4 regions of the Mesorhizobium sp. P2_B5 genome follow, and region 1 is predicted to be linked to each of the others. Evidence: predicted binding sites of a transcription regulator. Region 1 holds the regulator's gene; each other region holds the start of a gene.
What was found. Region 1 encodes PhoB, which activates phosphate uptake and scavenging genes when phosphate is short. Its sites were predicted from a motif close to TGTCATNNANCTGTCAT; they were not measured.

Region 1 (4,595 bases):
TGGGCGTGGCGATCATCGGCTCGTTCTACATGATGGTGATCGTGCTGCTTTTGGCGCTGCCGATCGGCGTCGCGGCCTCGATCTATCTCGAGGAATTCGCCAAGAAGAACCGCTTCACCGACCTGATCGAAGTCAACATCAACAATCTTGCGGCGGTGCCGTCGATCGTCTTCGGTCTGCTCGGCCTTGCCGTGTTCATCAACTTCCTCGGGATGCCGCGCTCGGCCGCCTTTGTCGGTGGCCTGGTGCTGACATTGATGACGCTGCCGACCATCATCATCGCGACGCGCGCGGCCCTTGCCGCGGTGCCGCCGTCGATCCGCTCGGCAGCGCTTGGGCTTGGCGCCTCGAAGATGCAGATGGTGTTCCAGCACATACTGCCGCTTGCCGCTCCCGGCATCCTGACCGGCACGATTATCGGCCTGGCGCGTGCGCTCGGCGAGACAGCACCGCTGCTTCTGATCGGCATGGTCGCCTTCGTCGCCGACTATCCGAAGACACCCTTCGATCCGGCGACCGCCCTGCCGGTGCAGATCTACATGTGGGCAAACGAGGCCGAACGCGCTTTTGTCGAGCGCATGTCCGGCGCCATCATCATCCTGCTCGTCTTCCTCATGGCCATGAACATCACCGCGATCGTGCTTCGGCGCCGGTTCGAGCGGCGCTGGTAGAAAAAAGGCAATTTGGTATGAACATCATGACCGAACAGTCTCTTGAAAACGCAGTGGGCGATAAAATGAACGCCAAGTCGAACGAAGTCATCAAGATGCGCGGCGACAAGGTCGGCGTGTTCTACGGCGAGAAGCAGGCGCTGTTCGACGTCAATCTCGACGTCCGCCAGAACCAGGTGACGGCGCTGATCGGCCCGTCCGGCTGCGGCAAGTCGACCTTCCTGCGCTGCCTCAACCGCATGAACGACACCATCGATTCGGCGCGGGTGACCGGCAAGATCACGCTCGACGAGGACGACATCTATGACAAGAACATCGACGTCGTCGAACTCAGGGCGCGCGTCGGCATGGTGTTCCAGAAGCCCAATCCGTTCCCGAAGTCGATCTACGAGAACGTTGCCTACGGCCCGCGCATCCATGGGCTGGCCAAGCGCAAGTCCGACATGGACCAGATCGTCGAGTCGAGCTTGAAGAAGGCGGCGATCTGGAACGAGGTCAAGGACCGCCTGCAGGAGCCCGGCACCGGCCTGTCCGGCGGCCAGCAGCAGCGCCTGTGCATCGCGCGCGCCATTGCGGTGTCGCCGGAAGTAATCCTGATGGACGAACCCTGCTCGGCGCTCGACCCGATTGCCACCGCACGCGTCGAGGAGCTGATCGACGAGCTGCGCCAGAATTACACGATCGTCATCGTCACCCACTCGATGCAGCAGGCGGCGCGCGTGTCGCAGCGCACGGCGATGTTCCACCTCGGCTACCTGGTCGAGGAGGGCGCCACCGACAAGATGTTCACCAATCCCGACGACAAGCGCACCCAGGACTACATTACCGGCCGCTTCGGCTGAGCCGTCCAGCGGTTGAATTTTCAGGCACGAGGACCACGATCATGGGTGAACATACCGTCGCCTCCTTCGATGAAGAGTTGGGCCAGATCAGCAAGCTGATCCGCGACATGGGCGATCTGGCCGGGTCGATGGTCAGCGGCTCGACAAAAGCGCTGCTCAATTCCGACAATGCGCTGGCGCAGCGCGTCGTGTCCGACGACGCCATCATGGACGCGCGCCAGCGGGAACTCGACGATCGTGCCATCACGCTCATCGCCAAGCGCCAGCCGATGGCCAACGATCTGCGTGCCGTGGTCGGCTCGATCCGCATGGCCGGCGACCTCGAGCGCATCGGCGATCTCGCCAAGAACATCGCCAAGCGCGTTGGCACCGTGGGCCTCAGCGTCACGCCGCGCGACCTCTCGCATTCCATCGATGCGATGGCGCAGCTGGTGCTGATCCAGGTGCAAGGGGTGGTCGAGGAATATGCCGCCGCGGATGCCGCAGCCCTGGCGAAACTCAGGAATGAGGACGAACGTATCGACGTCAAATACACGTCGGTGTTTCGTGAACTCTTGACCTACATGATGGAAGACCCGCGCAACATCACCGCCTGCACGCATCTCCTGTTCTGCGCCAAGAATCTGGAGCGCATCGGCGATCATGTCACCAACATCGCTGAAAATGCGTATTATGTGCTGACCGGCCAGCAATTGCCCGCCAATCGCCCGAAGCAGGACGAGACGGCGATGGCCACTTCGGCCTGACAAGGGTGAACTGCTGATGATCGCGCCACGCATCATGGTCGTGGAGGACGAGGAGCCGCTGGGCGTTCTTCTCCGCTACAACCTCGAATCCGAAGGCTACCAGGTCGAGGTGGTGACGCGCGGCGATGAGGCCGAAATCCGGTTGCAGGAAAATGTGCCCGACCTTCTGGTGCTCGACTGGATGGTGCCGGCTGTGTCCGGCATCGAGCTCTGCCGCCGGCTGCGCATGCGGCCCGAGACCGAACGGCTGCCGATCATCATGCTGACCGCGCGTGGCGAGGAGAGCGACCGCGTGCGTGGCCTGTCCACCGGCGCCGACGACTATCTGGTCAAGCCGTTCTCGACACCGGAATTCATGGCGCGCGTGAAAGCGTTGCTGCGCCGCGCCAAGCCGGAAGTGCTGTCCAGCGTGCTCAAGGTCGGCGACATCGTGCTCGACCGTGAATCGCACCGCGTCTACCGCAAGAAGAGCGAAATCAGGCTCGGACCGACCGAGTTCCGCCTGCTCGAATTCATGATGCGCCATCCCGGCCGCGTGTTCTCGCGCAGCCAGCTGCTCGACAATGTCTGGGGCGAGACGATCTATATCGACGAGCGCACGGTCGACGTGCATGTCGGTCGACTGCGCAAGGCGGTCAATAATGGCCGCATGCCCGACGTCATCCGCACCATCCGCGGCGCCGGCTACGCCATCCGGGAAGATTAGGCGCGCCGCGCTGTTGCCGGCCCCTCAGGCGACATGCTTGCCCGCTTTCGCCTGAATCCCCGGTGCGAAAATCTCCTGGTCGACGAAGCCGAGCGCGCGCATGGCGCAGCCTTCGCGGATCAGCGGCAGTTCGTTGGGCTCGGTGTCGAAGGAGATCGATTTCGAGTGCTGGCCGCCGGCGGTCTGAGCAATCGCCTCGCGCAATGCCGGTTCGATCAGATCGAACGCGGCGGCGCTGACTCCGACCATGGCGACAGGTGCTGGATCGATCAGCGCGAACAGGCTGCCGAGGCCGAAGCCGAGCGCCTCGCCGGCCTTGCGGTAGGCTTCGCGCTCGGGGCCATCGGTCTCGCGGGCACGTGCGGCGAGCGCCCGCATGTCGGCGTCGCCGACATCGACCGGTTCGGCATCCTCGCTCATCATTTTGGCGCTGCGCCAGATGGCGTAGTTGCCGGCATAGGCCTCCACGCAGCCGCGCCGCCCGCAACGGCACAGCGCGCCGCCGGGCCGATGGATCATGTGGCCGAACTCGCCGCCCGACGAATGGGTGCCGGTGAACAATTCGCCCTTCAGCACCAGCCCCATGCCGATGCCATGCGAGAGCAGGATAGCGATGAAATTGTCGCGGTAGCGCTCAGGCTGGCGCCATTGCAGCGCCACCGCCATCATGTTGCAGTCGTTTTCCATGGTGGCCGGAATGCCGAACTCCGCTTCCAGTATGTCGGCGAAGGCAATGTCGGTCAGCGGCGTGATCGGCGACCACAGCATGGCGCGGGCCTGCGAATCGGTGATGCCCTGGATGCCCATGGCAATACGGGCGACGCTCTGGACATCGAGGTCGGGGTCCTCGATCCGGCGCCGGACAATCGCTACGCATTCGCCGATCAGCTCGTCGCGCGGCATGGTCAGCGTGTCCAGCCGACGCTGCTCCTCGGCGATCACATGGCCGGCATAGTCGATGACGGTGACGGAGAGGAAGTTCAGCGACAGCACCACGGTCATCACCGCGGCGGCTTCGGGGTTGAGCGCAAGGCCAACCTGCGGCCGGCCGCGCTTCAGCGCACCCGTCTCGCCGGGTTTGCTCTCGGCCAGGATGCCTTCGGCAATCAAATCCGAGGAGATCGCCGATATGGTCGAGTGGCTGAGGCCGGTGGTCGCCGCAATCTCGGTCCGCGACGGCTGGCCGGCCCGGCGCACGGCCGAAATCACCATCGCGCGGTTGCGACGGCGCAGATCATCGTGGCGGATTCCAACCGACATCGTTTTTGTTTTCCTCCCGGACCTCCTCGCGCCTCATGATAGTGGAGGCATTTGGTGGTACCAGCCAAATATTGGCAGAAGCAGGCGGCGCTGTCATTGTTTATTGCGAGTCTCGAAAAAATTCACAGAGGCCATCAGATTCCATCAGAATCGATGTTGACAGCGCCTCGCCGTTGGACCAGTATTTTTTCGAGGCTCGAAAAAATAGAGCCTCTGTGTGCCGGCCTTCGGGTCAGTTTTGTCGCGCCGTGCGCGGCGCAGGGAGGGTTATCATGAACAGATTTGCAGCCGCCATGCTGGCGGGTGTCGCCATGTCGCTGACGCTGGTGTCGGTCGCGCAGGCGAAGGACAAGGTCATCGGCGTGTCGTG
Region 2 (4,595 bases), on a different contig from region 1:
TCGGTCTCGGCTTCGGAACCGGCCTCGTTTTCAGGCTCGGAGCGCTCCTTGGCCGCAACCTTGGCGGCCAGCTTCTCCGCCTTCTTGGCGGCCTTCTGCCGGTCGCGCTCCTTGCGTTCCTGACCGTAGTTCGGTGGTCGCGCCATATCGTTTCCTTTCGCTGTGCCTGATCCTGCCTAGAAGCATTGGCGGGCAAACACAACAGCGCGGGGAGGGCAGATGCCAGCGGTTCGGGACTTGCGTGATGGCTAACACAATGGTTTAGAAAAGGCTGCGGGACAGTTACTGGAGCCGCCGCCGACCGATTTCGAATCAAAACGACCGATGGCCACGCTTCAAAGAAACGCACAGAAGCTCGTCTATTATGCGCGCAACGCCATGCGCGACATCGCGCCGCCGGTCCTTTTCCGGCGCCAGCTCGGCCGTCTGCTCGCTCAGGCCAGGCTTTCCGACGCATCGGTCCGTGAGCGGCTCAATTATTACAACACGCTGCGGGAGCCCTTTACACCAAGCCCCGAGGCCGTGGCGGTCAATCGGCTGCCGACGGACCGCAGCATGTACTATTACGATCTGAAGGAGTTCACCCGCTATTTCGATCCGGGTCTGCGCATCGACCTGGAATTCGGTGACGTCATCGAGGTGCCGAAGATGCCGTCGATCGTCAAGGACCGGCCGATCCTCGGCGACAACGGCAACGGCGTCCTGTTCAAGCTGAACAAGTTCCGTCATTTCCACATGCCGGCCGACGATGTCGCCTTCGCCGACAAGCATCCGCTCGTCGTCTGGCGCGGCGAGCTCAACAATCCGATCCGCACTTTGCTGCTGGAGGCCGCCCGCGACCTGCCGATCTGCGATGTCGGCACGCCAAGGGCGACGGCGCCGGCGGAATACCGAAAACCCTATCTCACCATCGATCAGCAGCGGCGCTACCGCTACATCATTTCCCTCGAAGGCAACGATGTCGCAACCAATCTGAAATGGATCATGAGCTCGAATTCGCTCTGCCTCATGCCGCCGCCGACTTACGAGACCTGGTTCGCCGAGGGCCAGCTCGAGCCAGATGTCCATTATGTGCCGCTGGCGCCCGATTTCAGCGATCTGGCCGAGCGGGTGCACCACCTCGAGAAGCATCCGGCCGAAGCCCAGCGCATCGTCGCGGCGGCCAACGCCTATTGCCGCAAATTTGCCGAAGAGCGGGCCGAGCAGGCGATCAGCTTGCTCGTGCTCTACAAATATTTCGTGCTCAGCGGCCAGATCGAGCCCGATCCGGAGGTCTGGCGGTTTATCGCGGGCTAGCCGGCTTTCGACAGTCTTTCAGATGACGCTGCGGTCGAGAACCAGATCGGCCGGGCCGAACCGGTCCTTCGCCGTGAACTGCTGGTGCCAGTAGGGGTAGAGCACCGGCGGCCGGCTGACGGCATCGAGACGGTCGCGTTCCTCAGCAGTGAGGGCGAGTGCCGCCGCGGCAAGATTGTCCATAAGCTGGGTCTCGTTGCGCGCGCCGATCACCAGCGAACTGACCGCCGGCCGGCCGAGCAGCCAGGCAAGCGCCACCTGCGCCGCCGAGACGCCGCGGGCCGCGCCGATGTCGACCAGCACATCGACGATCCGCCACAGCCGGTCCTCGTCGCGGATCGGCGGTTCCGACCAGCCGGCGAGCTGGCGCGCGGTCGGGCTGTCGCGGCGGTATTTGCCCGACAAGAGGCCGCCGGCAAGCGGGCTCCACACCAGCACGCCAAGGCCCTGGTCGACCGAGATCGGCAAGAGTTCGTATTCAGCCTCGCGTGCTTCCAGCGTGTAATGGATCTGCTGAGTGATGAAGCGCGGCTGGTGCTGGCTGTCGCTGATGCCGAGCGCCTTCATCACCTGCCAGCCGGAGTAATTGGAGCAGCCGACATAGCGGATCTTGCCCTGGGCAACCAGCGTGTCGAGCGCGGCCATGGTCTCCTCGAGCGGCGTCGTGCCGTCCCATTCGTGCAGGAAATAGATATCGATGACATCGGTCCTGAGGCGCTTCAGGCTCTTCTCGCATTCGCGGATCAGATGATGGCGCGACAGGCCTTCGTCATTGGGACCTTTGCCGATCCGCATGCGCGCCTTGGAGGCGATCAGCACATCGTTCTTGCGCTTGCCGCCGAGCGCCTCGCCGATGATCTCTTCCGACAGGCCGTTCGAATAGACATTGGCGGTGTCGATGAGATTGATGCCGGCATCGATGCAGGTGTCGATGATGCGTGATGCCTCAGCGAGATCGGAATTGCCGACGGCGGCGAAAGGTCCGCTGCCGCCGAAGGTCATGGTGCCCAGCGTCAGCGTCGAAACTTTCAAGCCGGAACGGCCAAGCGTGCGGTATTCCATGTCAGATCCTCGCAATTTTGGTGGGGTGGGGCGGTTTTGGTCGAGAAGGGCGGGGGCCGCCCGAATGGGTCAGCCATTTGTAGGACAATTTAAGCGGTTTGTCGCCATGCCACGGCAATGGATCGACCATGCCTCGCCGATTTGCAGTGATGATCGGCTGGCCGGCGGCTTGCAATAAAACCGTCATTGCCGGCCTATATCAAATCGGCTCAGGGTTTCATGACAGCCGGCAAGCGGAGCAGCAGAAATGACCGAGTTAAACCAGAATTCTCCGGCCAGGGATTGGCTTGAGGCCGAACTCGCCGACACGCTCGACGAAGACTATGAGCTTGAAATGTCGGAGCCGGCGCTGTCGCTGGAGATCGCCAAGATCTACAAGAACGCCCATCCGCCATCGATCGATCGCATGCAGTATTTTCGCGACCTGATCAGCTTGCAGTCGGAACTGATCAAGCTGCAGTCCTGGGTCGCCTACCACAAGAAGAAGCTGGTGGTGATTTTCGAGGGCCGCGATTCCGCCGGCAAGGGCGGCGTCATCAAGCGCATCACCCAGCGCCTCAACCCGCGCATCGCTCGTGTCGTGGCGCTGCCGGCGCCGACCGAGCGTGAGAAATCGCAATGGTACTTCCAGCGTTATGTGCCGCATCTGCCGGCCGGCGGCGAGATCGTGCTGTTCGACCGCTCCTGGTACAATCGCTCCGGCGTCGAGCGGGTGATGGGCTTTGCCGACCAGGATCAGGTCGAGGAGTTCTTCCGCGACGTGCCGGAGTTCGAGCGCATGCTGGTCCGCTCCGGCGTCACGCTGGTCAAATACTGGTTCTCGATCACCGACGAGGAGCAGCAGATGCGCTTCCTGATGCGCATCCACGATCCGATGAAGCAGTGGAAACTGTCGCCGATGGATCTGCAGTCGCGCGTGCGCTGGGAGCAGTACACCAAGGCCAAGGAGGAGACGTTTGCCCGCACCAACATTCCCGAGGCGCCGTGGTACATCGTCGAAGGCAACGACAAGAAGCGGGCGCGGCTGAACTGCATCGACCACCTGCTCAAGCAGATGCCTTACGAGGAAGTGCCGCACGAAGAGATCACGCTGCCCGAGCGGGTGTTCAATCCGGAGTACGAACGGCAGGTGTTGCCGCGGGAGCTTTACGTGCCGGAGAAGTATTAGCTCCCTTCTCCCCGTCACTATACGGGGAGAAGGTGCCGGCAGGCGGATGAGGGGCGGAGCTAACCTCGATAGTTGGCCGCTCAAGTGGCTCATACGGGATGATTTATTTCAACGCCATAACGCCATCGGCGGTTGGGTTCGGTGGTGAAGTCCTTCGACCGTTTGCGCCGCCCCTCATTGCCCTGCCGGGCATTTCTCCCCGTATAGGGACGGGGAGAAAGGAGCCTGCGCCGAGGGGTTCGCTACCTACCCCGCTTGATCGTCACATGCGTCGCAAGCGCTGTCGCCACCTGCTCGGTGCATTGATAGCCGAGCTCAAGCATATCCAGACCGGCAAACAGGTTCTCACCCTTGCCCAGCAGCACCGGCGACACTGCCAGATGCAACTCGTCGATGAGCTTCTCCTGGAGATACTGCCGGATGGTGGAGACGCCGCCGCCGACGCGGACATCCTTGCCACCGGCTGCGGCTTTCGCCTGGTCGAGTGCCTCATGGATGCCGCCGGTGACGAAGTGGAAAGTGGTGCCGCCTTCCATTTCGATCGGATCGCGCTTGTAGTGCGTCAGCACGAAGACCGGCACATGATAGGGCGGATTGGTGCCCCACCAGCCTTTCCAACTGTCGTCCGGCCACTCGCCGCGGATCGGCCCGAACATGTTGCGGCCGAGGATCCAGGCGCCGACATTGTCGAAGCTGCGGACGGCGAAGTCATCGTCGGTGTCGGTGGTGCCGCCTTCCTTGCCCATCACCATCTTGCGAAAGGTGCGGGTGCCGATCATCCATTTATGCAGATCTTCGCCACCAACGCCCAGCGGGTTTTGCAGGGTCTGGTCAGGACCGGCGCCGAAACCGTCGAGCGACAGGGTGAATGCATTGACACGCAGCTTGGACATGAAAGCCTCCGAGGTAACCGATTGTAATTTGCAAGTGGTTGTCTTGTAACAAACTGATTGCGAATTGCAAGTGGTTTTTTTAAAATCACAAAGATTTAGAATATCCTAATGCTTGACGGAAAAAGCCGCCGCGTTACCTTCGGGGGCCCTGAGTCGGGAGCGCACGAGATGAAGGC
Region 3 (4,595 bases), 930 kb from region 1:
CATGGAAATGGGTCGCCGCTTCCCCAACGATCCCGCTGTCATGCTGCCGATCCTGAAGAAGGCCGACGTGACGCTGTGCGGCGGCTGGTTCTCCGGCACGCTGGTCGACGAGGACATGGGCAAGAACAAGGATCGCATCCAGCCGATGATCGACCTGTTCAAGGCGGTCAACGCGCCTTGCATTGTCTATGGCGAGGTCGGCCGCTCGATCCAGGGCGACCGTTCCAAACCGCTTGCCACCAAGCCGAAATTGTCGGGCGACGAGATGAAGGCCTATGCAAGGCGGCTGACCGAGTTCGGCGAATGGTGCGCCGAGCAGGGCATGCCACTGTCCTATCATCACCACATGGCGGCGGTGGTCGAGACCGAGCCGGAACTCGATGCCTTCATGCGCCATTCCGGCGACGGCATTCCGCTGCTGCTCGATGCCGGCCATCTCGCCTTTGCCGGCGGCGACGTGCTGCGCGCCATCGACAACCACCACAAGCGCATCAGCCATGTCCATGTGAAGGATGTGCGCATGGCCGTGATCGACGGGCTCGACCGCACAAAACAGTCCTTCCTCGATGCCGTGGCGCTCGGTGCCTTCACTGTGCCGGGCGATGGCTCGCTGGATTTCGGCGCCATCGTGCAGCGCTTCGCCGACCATGGCTATGAAGGCTGGTTCGTCGTCGAGGCCGAGCAGGACCCGAAGAAGAATCCGCCGCTAAAGATGGCCCAGGTAGGCTACAAGGAGCTGATGCGGGTGATGACGGCAGCCGGCTACACGGTCGAGACGCAAGGGTTCCCCAATGTCTGATGCGATGGCTTTCCGCCGAGCCTGCTTGCTGTAGATTGGCCCGATGAAAGATTACGAACACCCATTCTTCCGGCCGCTGTGGCGGCGCGTTGCCGTCGTCGCCGTCTGCGTGATCTGGGCCGGAATAGAGTTCGCCTCCGGAACGCCGTTCTGGGGCGTCATCGCGCTCGGCTTCGCCGCCTACGCCGTCTGGCAGTTCTTCTATCTCTACAAGCCGGTCGACGGGGCGAAGCCTCCGGTCGAGCCGAAGACTGGCGCCGAACCGAAGGAATGACCGCAATGTCGAAACTGCTCGTCAAAGCCGACAAGGGCCATGGCCGCGTCGCCCATGTCACGCCCAAAAGCGCCGGCTGGACCTATGTCGGCTTCGACCTGCACCGGCTGAAGCCGGGCGAGACCGCTTCCGGCAAGACGGGCGATCGCGAAGTCTGCCTGGTGTTCGTCACCGGCAAGGGCACGGGAACAGCCGGCGGCCAGGAACTCGGCCTGCTGGGCGAGCGCATGTCGCCCTTCGAGGGCAAGCCATGGTCGGTCTATATCCCGCAGGGGTCGGACTGGTCGGTGACTGCGAACACCGATCTCGAACTCGCCGTCTGCTCGGCGCCGGGCCTGGGCGGCGGCCTGCCGGTGCGCGTCATCGCACCCGACGATCTCGGCCAGGAAGTGCGCGGCAAGGGCACCAACACGCGTTACGTCACCAACATATTGCCGGAGGGCAAGCCGGCCGACTCGCTGCTGGTGGTGGAGGTCATCACGCCCGGCGGCCATACATCGAGCTACCCGCCGCACAAGCACGACCAGGACAATCTGCCGGCCGAATCCTATCTCGAGGAGACCTACTATCATCGCCTCAACCCGCCGCAGGGCTTCGCCTTCCAGCGCGTCTACACCGACGCCGACAAGAATGGCGCCCGCGAGCTGGACGAGGCGATGGCGATCGAGGACGGCGATGTCGTGCTGGTGCCCAAGGGCTACCACCCCTGCGCCGCCTGCCATGGCTACGACCTCTATTATCTCAACGTCATGGCCGGTCCGAAGCGGACGTGGAAATTCCACAACGCGGCCGAGCACGAATGGCTGATGAAGGCCTGAACAGCCGAAGCTATTGGTTCAGCAGAGAAAAATCGTCGGCTAAGGACTTGCCTGGTCGATTTGCCTTCGAAATCCCGCAGAAGCTTCGTCAATCCGTCATGGAAATCACCTATGGCAGCGGGGACGTGCATGTCGCCCAAAAGTGCGCAGCGGTTTTGGGATAACGACATGCCGAAGCAAATAGACTTAAAGCGCGCCGCATCGAGCCCTCAAGAGGCGGCGCGCTTTAACGAGGATTTTCGATGCGCTACGCCATCTATTTCACCCCAAGGCAGGACGAGCCACTGGCGCGGCTCGCCGCCAACTGGCTGGGACGCGACCCTTTCGGCGCCGCCACAAAGCCGGTCGAAGCGGTGGGCGACCTGTCGGCGGCGGAAGTCGCCTTCCATACCGCATCGGCGCGCCGCTACGGTTTCCACGCGACGCTGAAGGCGCCCTTCCGGCTGGCGGCCAACGAGACGGAAACCTCGCTGCGTGCCGCCCTCGACGCCTTTGCCGAAGCGATGCCTACCGTCACCATCCCGCGCCTTGTCGTCAGCCAGATCGATGGTTTCTTCGCTTTGGTGCCGCAAGGCCCGCTGCCGCCGCTCAACCGTTTCGCCGATGATGTCGTGCTTGGGTTCGACCGTTTTCGCGCACCGCTGACCGAGGCCGAGATCGAGCGCCGCAGCCCGGATTCGCTGAAGCCGGCCGAGTTCCGCAATCTCTGCCAGTGGGGCTACCCCTATGTCTTCGAGACGTTTCGCTTCCACATGACGCTGTCCGGCCGGGCCGGGCCACAGGAAAGCCTACGTCTGCGCGCAGCAATCGACAGCCTGTTCGCAGAGGTGCTGCAGCAGCCGGTGCTGGTGGATGCACTGACGCTGTTTGTCGAAACCGAACCGGGCGCCCCGTTCATGGTGCTCTCCCATCATGCGCTCGGCCGCCGCGCGGCGAGAAAAACCGCCTGACCACTTCGCCTGAAACCCAAGGACTGCCTGAGATGACTGCCGAGACCGTTTTGACCAATGCCCGCATCGTGCTTGCCGACGAGATCGTCGAGGGCTCGCTCGTACTGCGCGACGGTTTTATCGCCGGCATCGACGCAGGCACCGGGCGGACCGACGAGGATATGGGCGGCGACTACATCATCCCCGGCCTGGTCGAGCTCCACACCGATCATCTCGAAGGCCATTATGCGCCGCGGCCGAAAGTGCGCTGGAACCCGATCGCCGCCGTGCTCGCCCATGACGCACAGGTCGCCACCGCCGGCATCACCACGGTGCTCGACGCCTTGCGCGTCGGCATGGACGAGGATGCGGATCTCACCTCCGACGACATCCGCAAGCTGGCCGATGCCATCGAGGACAGCGTGGCGCAGGATCGCCTGCGGGCCGACCACTTCCTGCATCTGCGCTGCGAGGTCTCGGCGCCGGACTGTCTGCAGGCCTTCGCCAATTTCGACGGCGATGAGCGGGTCAAACTGGCGTCGCTGATGGACCATGCGCCGGGACAGCGCCAGTTCGTCAACCTCGAGACCTACGCCTATTACTATCAGCGCAAGCTGAAGCTGACCGATCGCGACTTCAAGCTGTTCTGCGACAAGCGCATGTCGGAATCGGCGAAGAATTCGGGACCGAACCGGGTAGCGATATCAGCCGCCTGCAACGAGCGCGGCATTGTGCTGGCAAGCCATGACGACGCCACATCAGGCCATGTCGACGAGGCGATTGAGCAAGGCGTGCGCGTTGCCGAATTCCCGACCACGCAGGAAGCGGCCAAGGCTTCAAAGGAGGCTGGGCTCGGAGTGCTGATGGGCGCGCCCAACGTCATGCGCGGCGCCTCGCACTCCGGCAATGTTTCGGCCCGCACGCTGGCCGCCGACGGACTGCTCGACATCTTGTCGTCCGACTACATTCCCTTCAGCCTGATCCAGTCGGCCTTCTTTCTAGGCGACGTCGTCGAAGGCATTTCACTGCCGCAGGCGGTCGCCATGGTGTCGAAGAACCCGGCCGAGGCCATCGGCCTCGGCGATCGCGGCGTCATCGAACCGGGCCGCCGCGCCGACCTGGTGCGCGTGCGCGTCGACGACCATGTGCCGGTCGTGCGCACCGTCTGGCGCCAGGGACGCCGAGTCGCCTGATGGTCTCGGCGTCGATCGAGCGCGAACTCACCGCCGAGGCCTTTCCGGTCCGCAACGGCGTCTTTGTCGCCGTCGTCGGCCCGAGCGGCGCCGGCAAGGATACGGTGATCGGCTACGCCAAGGCGCTGTTTGCCGATGAGACAAGGCTGGAGTTCGTGCGCCGGGTCATCACCAGGCCGAGCGACGCCGCGAGCGAGGACCACGACACGCTGGCCGACGCCGCCTTTGTCGAGGCCGAGGCTGATGGCGCCTTCGCCATTTCCTGGGAGGCGCACGGTCTGCGCTACGGCATCCCGGCCGATGTCGACTGGTCGATTGCCAACGGCCACGTCGCGGTCGCCAATGTGTCGCGCGCGGTCATCCCGGTTCTGCGTGAGCGCTATGCCAATCTGGCTGTAGTCGAGATCACCGCTGCCCCGGAGATCCTCGCCGAACGGCTCGCCCAGCGCGGCCGCGAATCGCGCGGCGAAGTGCTCGCCCGCCTCGCCCGCAGCGCCAATGTCGCTTTGTCCGGACCCGGCGTCACCTCCATCGACAATGGCGGCCCGCGCGAAGCCGCCGGCGAACGCTTCGCCGAAGTGC
Region 4 (4,595 bases), on a different contig from region 1:
ATTCCTTCAAGATCGGCGCGCCGGAACGCGAGCGCTATGCCGGCTACTATCGCGATAGCATCCGCGCGCTGGCCAAGGCCGGCATCGCCACGATCTGCTACAATTTCATGCCTGTGGTCGACTGGACCCGCACCGATCTCGCCTACCGGTTGCCGACGACGGGTTATGCCCTGCGTTTCGACGCGATCGATTTCGCCGCATACGATCTGTTCGTGCTGAAGCGCAAAGACGGCGCCGACAGCTATACGCCGGCGCGTATCGCGCAGGCGGAGAAGCGGCTCAAGGAATTGCCGCCCGAGAAGATCGATCAGATCGAGCGCAATCTGATCGCCGGCCTGCCGGCGACCGAGCGCAAATATGATCGTGAGAGTTTTCGCGAGGCCTTGGCGGACTATGACGGGATCGGGCCGAAGGAGCTGCGCGACAACCTCGCCTGGTTCCTGCGCGAGATCATTCCTGTGGCGGAAGAGGAGGGGGTGCGCATGTGCATCCATCCAGACGATCCGCCCTTCTCGCTCTACGGTCTGCCGCGCGTCGTTTCGACCGCCGAGGATGCGCGCTTCATCTTGAGTGCTGTCGACAGCCAGGCCAATGGACTGACGTTCTGCACCGGCTCCTACGGCACGCGCGCCGACAACGACATTGTCGCCATGGTCAAGGAATTTGCCGACCGCATCCATTTCGCCCATCTGCGCAACATAACCATCGAGAAGGACGGCTCGTTCTACGAGGCTGAGCATCTCGAGGGTGGCACCGACATGGCGCATGTCATCCTGGCGCTGATGCAGGAAGAGGCGCGTCGCCACAGAGAAGGCCGCGCCGACTGGCAAATCCCTATGCGGCCGGACCATGGCCATCTGCTCGCCGATGATATCGGCAAGACAAGGATCAATCCCGGCTACTCGCTGATCGGCCGCCTGAAGGGCCTCGCCGAACTGCGCGGCATCATGCGCGCCGTGGAGACGTTCGGGCTGGCGTGACAGGGCTGGACTTTATGCCCCGTCATCCCGGCGCTGGCCCAGCGTGCCGTCGCTATAGATCATGCGGCCGGCACGGAATGTCGCCCGCACCCGCGCCACCGGCTGGCGATCGGCCACCACGAGATCGGCCAGAAGTCCAGGCTCGATGGCGCCGCGATCGGTCAGGCCTAGCGCTGTCGCCGGATTGGCGCCCGTCAGCGCTGCCGCCGCCACAAGACTGCCTTCGCGCAGTTCCGCCAGGCCGAGCACGGCGGGCAGGATCGAGGCCGGATGATAGTCGCTGGCGAGCATGTCGAGCAGCCCGGCTTCGTAAGCCTGGCGTGCCGAAAGATTGCCGGAATAGGACTGGCCGCGCAGCGCATTGGGCGCTCCCATCACGGTATGCATTGCGAGCCTCCGTGCTTCCTGCGCCGCTTCCAGGGTCACCGGGAATTCGCTCAGCGTGGCGCCAAGGCCGTGAACCAGCTCCACCTTCTCCAGCGTGTCGTCATCATGCGAGGCAAGCACGACGCCCTTGGCTTGCGCACGGGCTGACAGGTCCTGCAAACCGTTGAGCACATCGCCCTGGCCGTCGCGGCCGGCGATGCGGTGGCCGACGACCTCGGACGCCTGCGCAACTGACATGCCGCGCTCCTTGGCGATGCGGGCGATGTAGAGTTCGACGTCGCGATACTGGCCTTGTCCGGGCGTGTGGTCCATCAGCGAGATCAGATGCAGCCTGCCGGAATCCATCAGTCTTTGCAGCATGGCAATGGCCGGCGTGAAGGTGACTTCGAAGCGGGCATGGATGCGATGATCGACCAGCAAATGGTCCTTCATTCCGGCAATGGTGTTGATGATCGCCGACGTATGCTCTTCAGAGCGCGCTACGCCGCTGGTGACGCTGGCGCCGATGAAGGAGAGCGCGGCATAGGCGGTGGTGACACCGCAGGACGCCAGCTTCTTGTCGAGCTCGGCAATGCCGATCTGCATCGGCACATGCACGCCGAGGCGCGGCTCGACTTCCTTTTCCACCATGTCGCCATGCATGTCGATGAAGCCGGGCAGAAGCAGGCGGCCACCGCCTGAGATGTCGGCATTTTCGACCGGCTGGTTGCGGATCTCGGCAATCCGGCCGTTTTCGATGCGAATCGCGCCGCTCGGGATGACGCGGTCGCGCAGGACAATTTCGAATTCACTTAGCCACATGCAATTTCTCTTCGGGGGACAGGCGGTTCAGGACGGGTTCCCGGCCGGCAAGACCGAGGGACAGCCGTCCCATAACAGCTGCTTACCCCCGAAAAATGACAGTCGATGATATGCTTGGTGATTGACGCGAAAAGTCGTGAGGCATGAAGCCGACGGCCGCTTTCTTCTCAAGCCGGCTCAAGGCGGCGTACCGTCGATTGCCAGCTTGACAGAAAGCTGACAATGTATCATATTCAAAAAGCTGACTATGTATCATATTATTCCATGCAGCGATCAAGACCGGTCAAACCGGCGGTCCCAGGGAGGCGATTGTGGGAGAGGCTATCAGCCAGTGGAGCAATTGGTCGGGCTATGTCACGGCCACGCCCCAGGCTTTTGCCGAACCGCAAACTCTCGATGCGTTGAGCGTCGCCATTTGCAATTCGCCGGGACCGGTTCGTTTCGCTGGCACGGGGCACTCCTTCACGCCACTGGTCAAGAATGACGGAACCATCCTGTCGCTCGACCGCTTCGAAGGCCTGAAGGCGCATGATCCCGAAAGACTGACGGCGAGGGTCGGCGCTGGCACCAAGATCGGCGCGCTGGCGAAGCTGCTGCACGGCGTCGGCCAAGCGCTGCCGAATATGGGCGACATCGACAAGCAAGCGTTTGGCGGCGCGCTCGGCACCGCTACGCATGGTTCGGGCATTACGCTCGGCGCCTATCATACCCAGCTCGAGGCGATGCAAATCGTCGACGGTCGCGGCGAGGTCAAGGAATTCGACCGCGCCAAGAGCCCGGACATGATCGATGCCATGGGCGCCTCGCTCGGCGCCTTCGGTGCCGTCACTGAAGTGACGATCCGCAACATGGCGAGCTACCGCATGCGGCACCGCCGCTGGACGGCGCCGATCGCCGATGTGCTTGCGCAATTCGAGAGCACCATGACGGCGCATCGTTCGGCCGAGTTCTACTATGTGCCGTTTTCCGGCCAGGCGTTGCTGATCGCCAGCGACATCACCGAGGCGCCGGCGACCGTGCGCCCGCCGACGGAAGACGACGATGCCGTCACCACGCTGAGGAAGCTGCGCGACTATCTCACCTGGTTTCCGTGGCTACGCCGCCGTCTCATCGGCTCGGCCTTCGCGAAAGTGCCGGCCGAGGATTACGTCGAGGACTGGCTGAAGGTCTTCACCTCGGAGCGCAACGTCAAGTTCAACGAGATGGAGTACCACCTTCCGTTCGAGGAGGGGGCGGCGACGCTCGGCGAGATCATTGCGATGCTCGAGACGCGGTTCCCAGAGGTCTACTTTCCGATGGAGGTGCGCGTCGTCGCGCCTGACAACATCTGGCTGAGCCCGTTCTACAAGCGCCCGACCTGTTCCATCGCCATTCATCACGGCGTCGAGCGCGATCCGATGGCGTACTTCAACGCCGCCGAGCCGATCTTCCGCAAGCGCGGCGGCCGCCCGCATTGGGGCAAGATGCACAGCCTGACATCGAGGGACTTGAGCGCGCTCTATCCGCGCTGGAACGATACGATGGCGGTGCGCCGCGAGATGGACCCGGACAACCGTTTCGTGTCGCCCTATATGGCAAGGCTGCTCGGCGTCGCGGCATGAGCCTGACCGACACCTATTTCGCCGAACTATCCGGCGCGCTCAGGGCGGCCGAGATCTTTCAGCCTTGCCTGGTGCTTGATCTCGACCGGCTCGATCACAACATCGCTGCGATCAAGGCGAAGTTCGCCACGGGCCTCGACCTGCGCATCGTCGACAAGTCGCTGCCTTGCCTGCCGCTCATCGAGCACATCCGTGCGGCGTTCGCTACCGACCGGCTGATGACCTTTCATCTGCCAATCAGCGCTGAAATGCTGAAAGCCTTTCCCGATGTCGATCTCCTGCTTGGTAAGCCGATGCCAGTCGCCGGCGCCAGGCACGCACTGACCAAGGGTGTTCTCGCCGGTCTTGGCGAAGCGACGTCGCGCATCGTCTGGCTGATCGACACCGAGGAACGGCTGGCCGCCTATGGCGCGCTTGCCGCTGAGCTCGACCGCGAGCTGCGCATCTGCTTCGAGGTCGATGTCGGGTTGCATCGCGGCGGTATCGGCAATCCCGACGCACTGGCGCGGGCGGTGGCCACATTGGCGAACTATCCGCGGCTGAAATGCGAAGGCGTCATGGCCTACGAGGCGCATATCGGCCACATCCCCAAACTGCTCGGCGGACCGGCCAAGGCGCGCGCCAAGGCGGTCAGCCTGTTTCGTCAGTATGTCGGCTGCCTTGCGCCCGACCAGCGCAGGATCCTCAACCTTGGCGGCAGCAGCACCGCATTGCTCTATGACAGCTGGGTCGGCGCCAATGAATTGTCCATCGGATCGGCCTTCGTCTTGCCGACCGATTTCGACGTGCCCAGCCTCAGCCAGTTGCAGCCTGCCGCTTTCATTGC

Region 2: the regulator PhoB is predicted to act here: its motif matches at 2,529-2,545, upstream of ppk2 (polyphosphate kinase 2).
Region 3: the regulator PhoB is predicted to act here: its motif matches at 1,975-1,991, upstream of AC1D1N_RS05350 (DUF1045 domain-containing protein).
Region 4: the regulator PhoB is predicted to act here: its motif matches at 2,374-2,390, upstream of AC1D1N_RS10005 (alpha-D-ribose 1-methylphosphonate 5-triphosphate diphosphatase).

The regions. Positions count from the first base shown of each region.
Region 1 is NZ_JBFUDJ010000001.1:99,222-103,816, reverse strand. It holds gene pstA (phosphate ABC transporter permease PstA) at 1-671, shown strand, start outside; gene pstB (phosphate ABC transporter ATP-binding protein PstB) at 689-1,513, shown strand; gene phoU (phosphate signaling complex protein PhoU) at 1,555-2,259, shown strand; gene phoB (phosphate regulon transcriptional regulator PhoB) at 2,276-2,965, shown strand; gene AC1D1N_RS00495 (ROK family protein) at 2,990-4,225, opposite strand; gene xylF (D-xylose ABC transporter substrate-binding protein) at 4,498-4,595, shown strand, end outside.
Region 2 is NZ_JBFUDJ010000013.1:73,932-78,526, forward strand. It holds gene AC1D1N_RS28420 (hypothetical protein) at 1-146, opposite strand, end outside; gene AC1D1N_RS28425 (glycosyl transferase family 90) at 325-1,296, shown strand; gene AC1D1N_RS28430 (aldo/keto reductase) at 1,315-2,358, opposite strand; gene ppk2 (polyphosphate kinase 2) at 2,606-3,526, shown strand; gene AC1D1N_RS28440 (dihydrofolate reductase family protein) at 3,769-4,419, opposite strand.
Region 3 is NZ_JBFUDJ010000001.1:1,034,173-1,038,767, forward strand. It holds gene iolE (myo-inosose-2 dehydratase) at 1-799, shown strand, start outside; gene AC1D1N_RS05340 (DUF3329 domain-containing protein) at 843-1,073, shown strand; gene iolB (5-deoxy-glucuronate isomerase) at 1,079-1,891, shown strand; gene AC1D1N_RS05350 (DUF1045 domain-containing protein) at 2,134-2,841, shown strand; gene AC1D1N_RS05355 (alpha-D-ribose 1-methylphosphonate 5-triphosphate diphosphatase) at 2,874-4,013, shown strand; gene phnN (phosphonate metabolism protein/1,5-bisphosphokinase (PRPP-forming) PhnN) at 4,010-4,595, shown strand, end outside.
Region 4 is NZ_JBFUDJ010000002.1:731,166-735,760, reverse strand. It holds gene uxuA (mannonate dehydratase) at 1-980, shown strand, start outside; gene AC1D1N_RS10005 (alpha-D-ribose 1-methylphosphonate 5-triphosphate diphosphatase) at 993-2,168, opposite strand; gene AC1D1N_RS10000 (D-arabinono-1,4-lactone oxidase) at 2,480-3,769, shown strand; gene AC1D1N_RS09995 (alanine racemase) at 3,766-4,595, shown strand, end outside.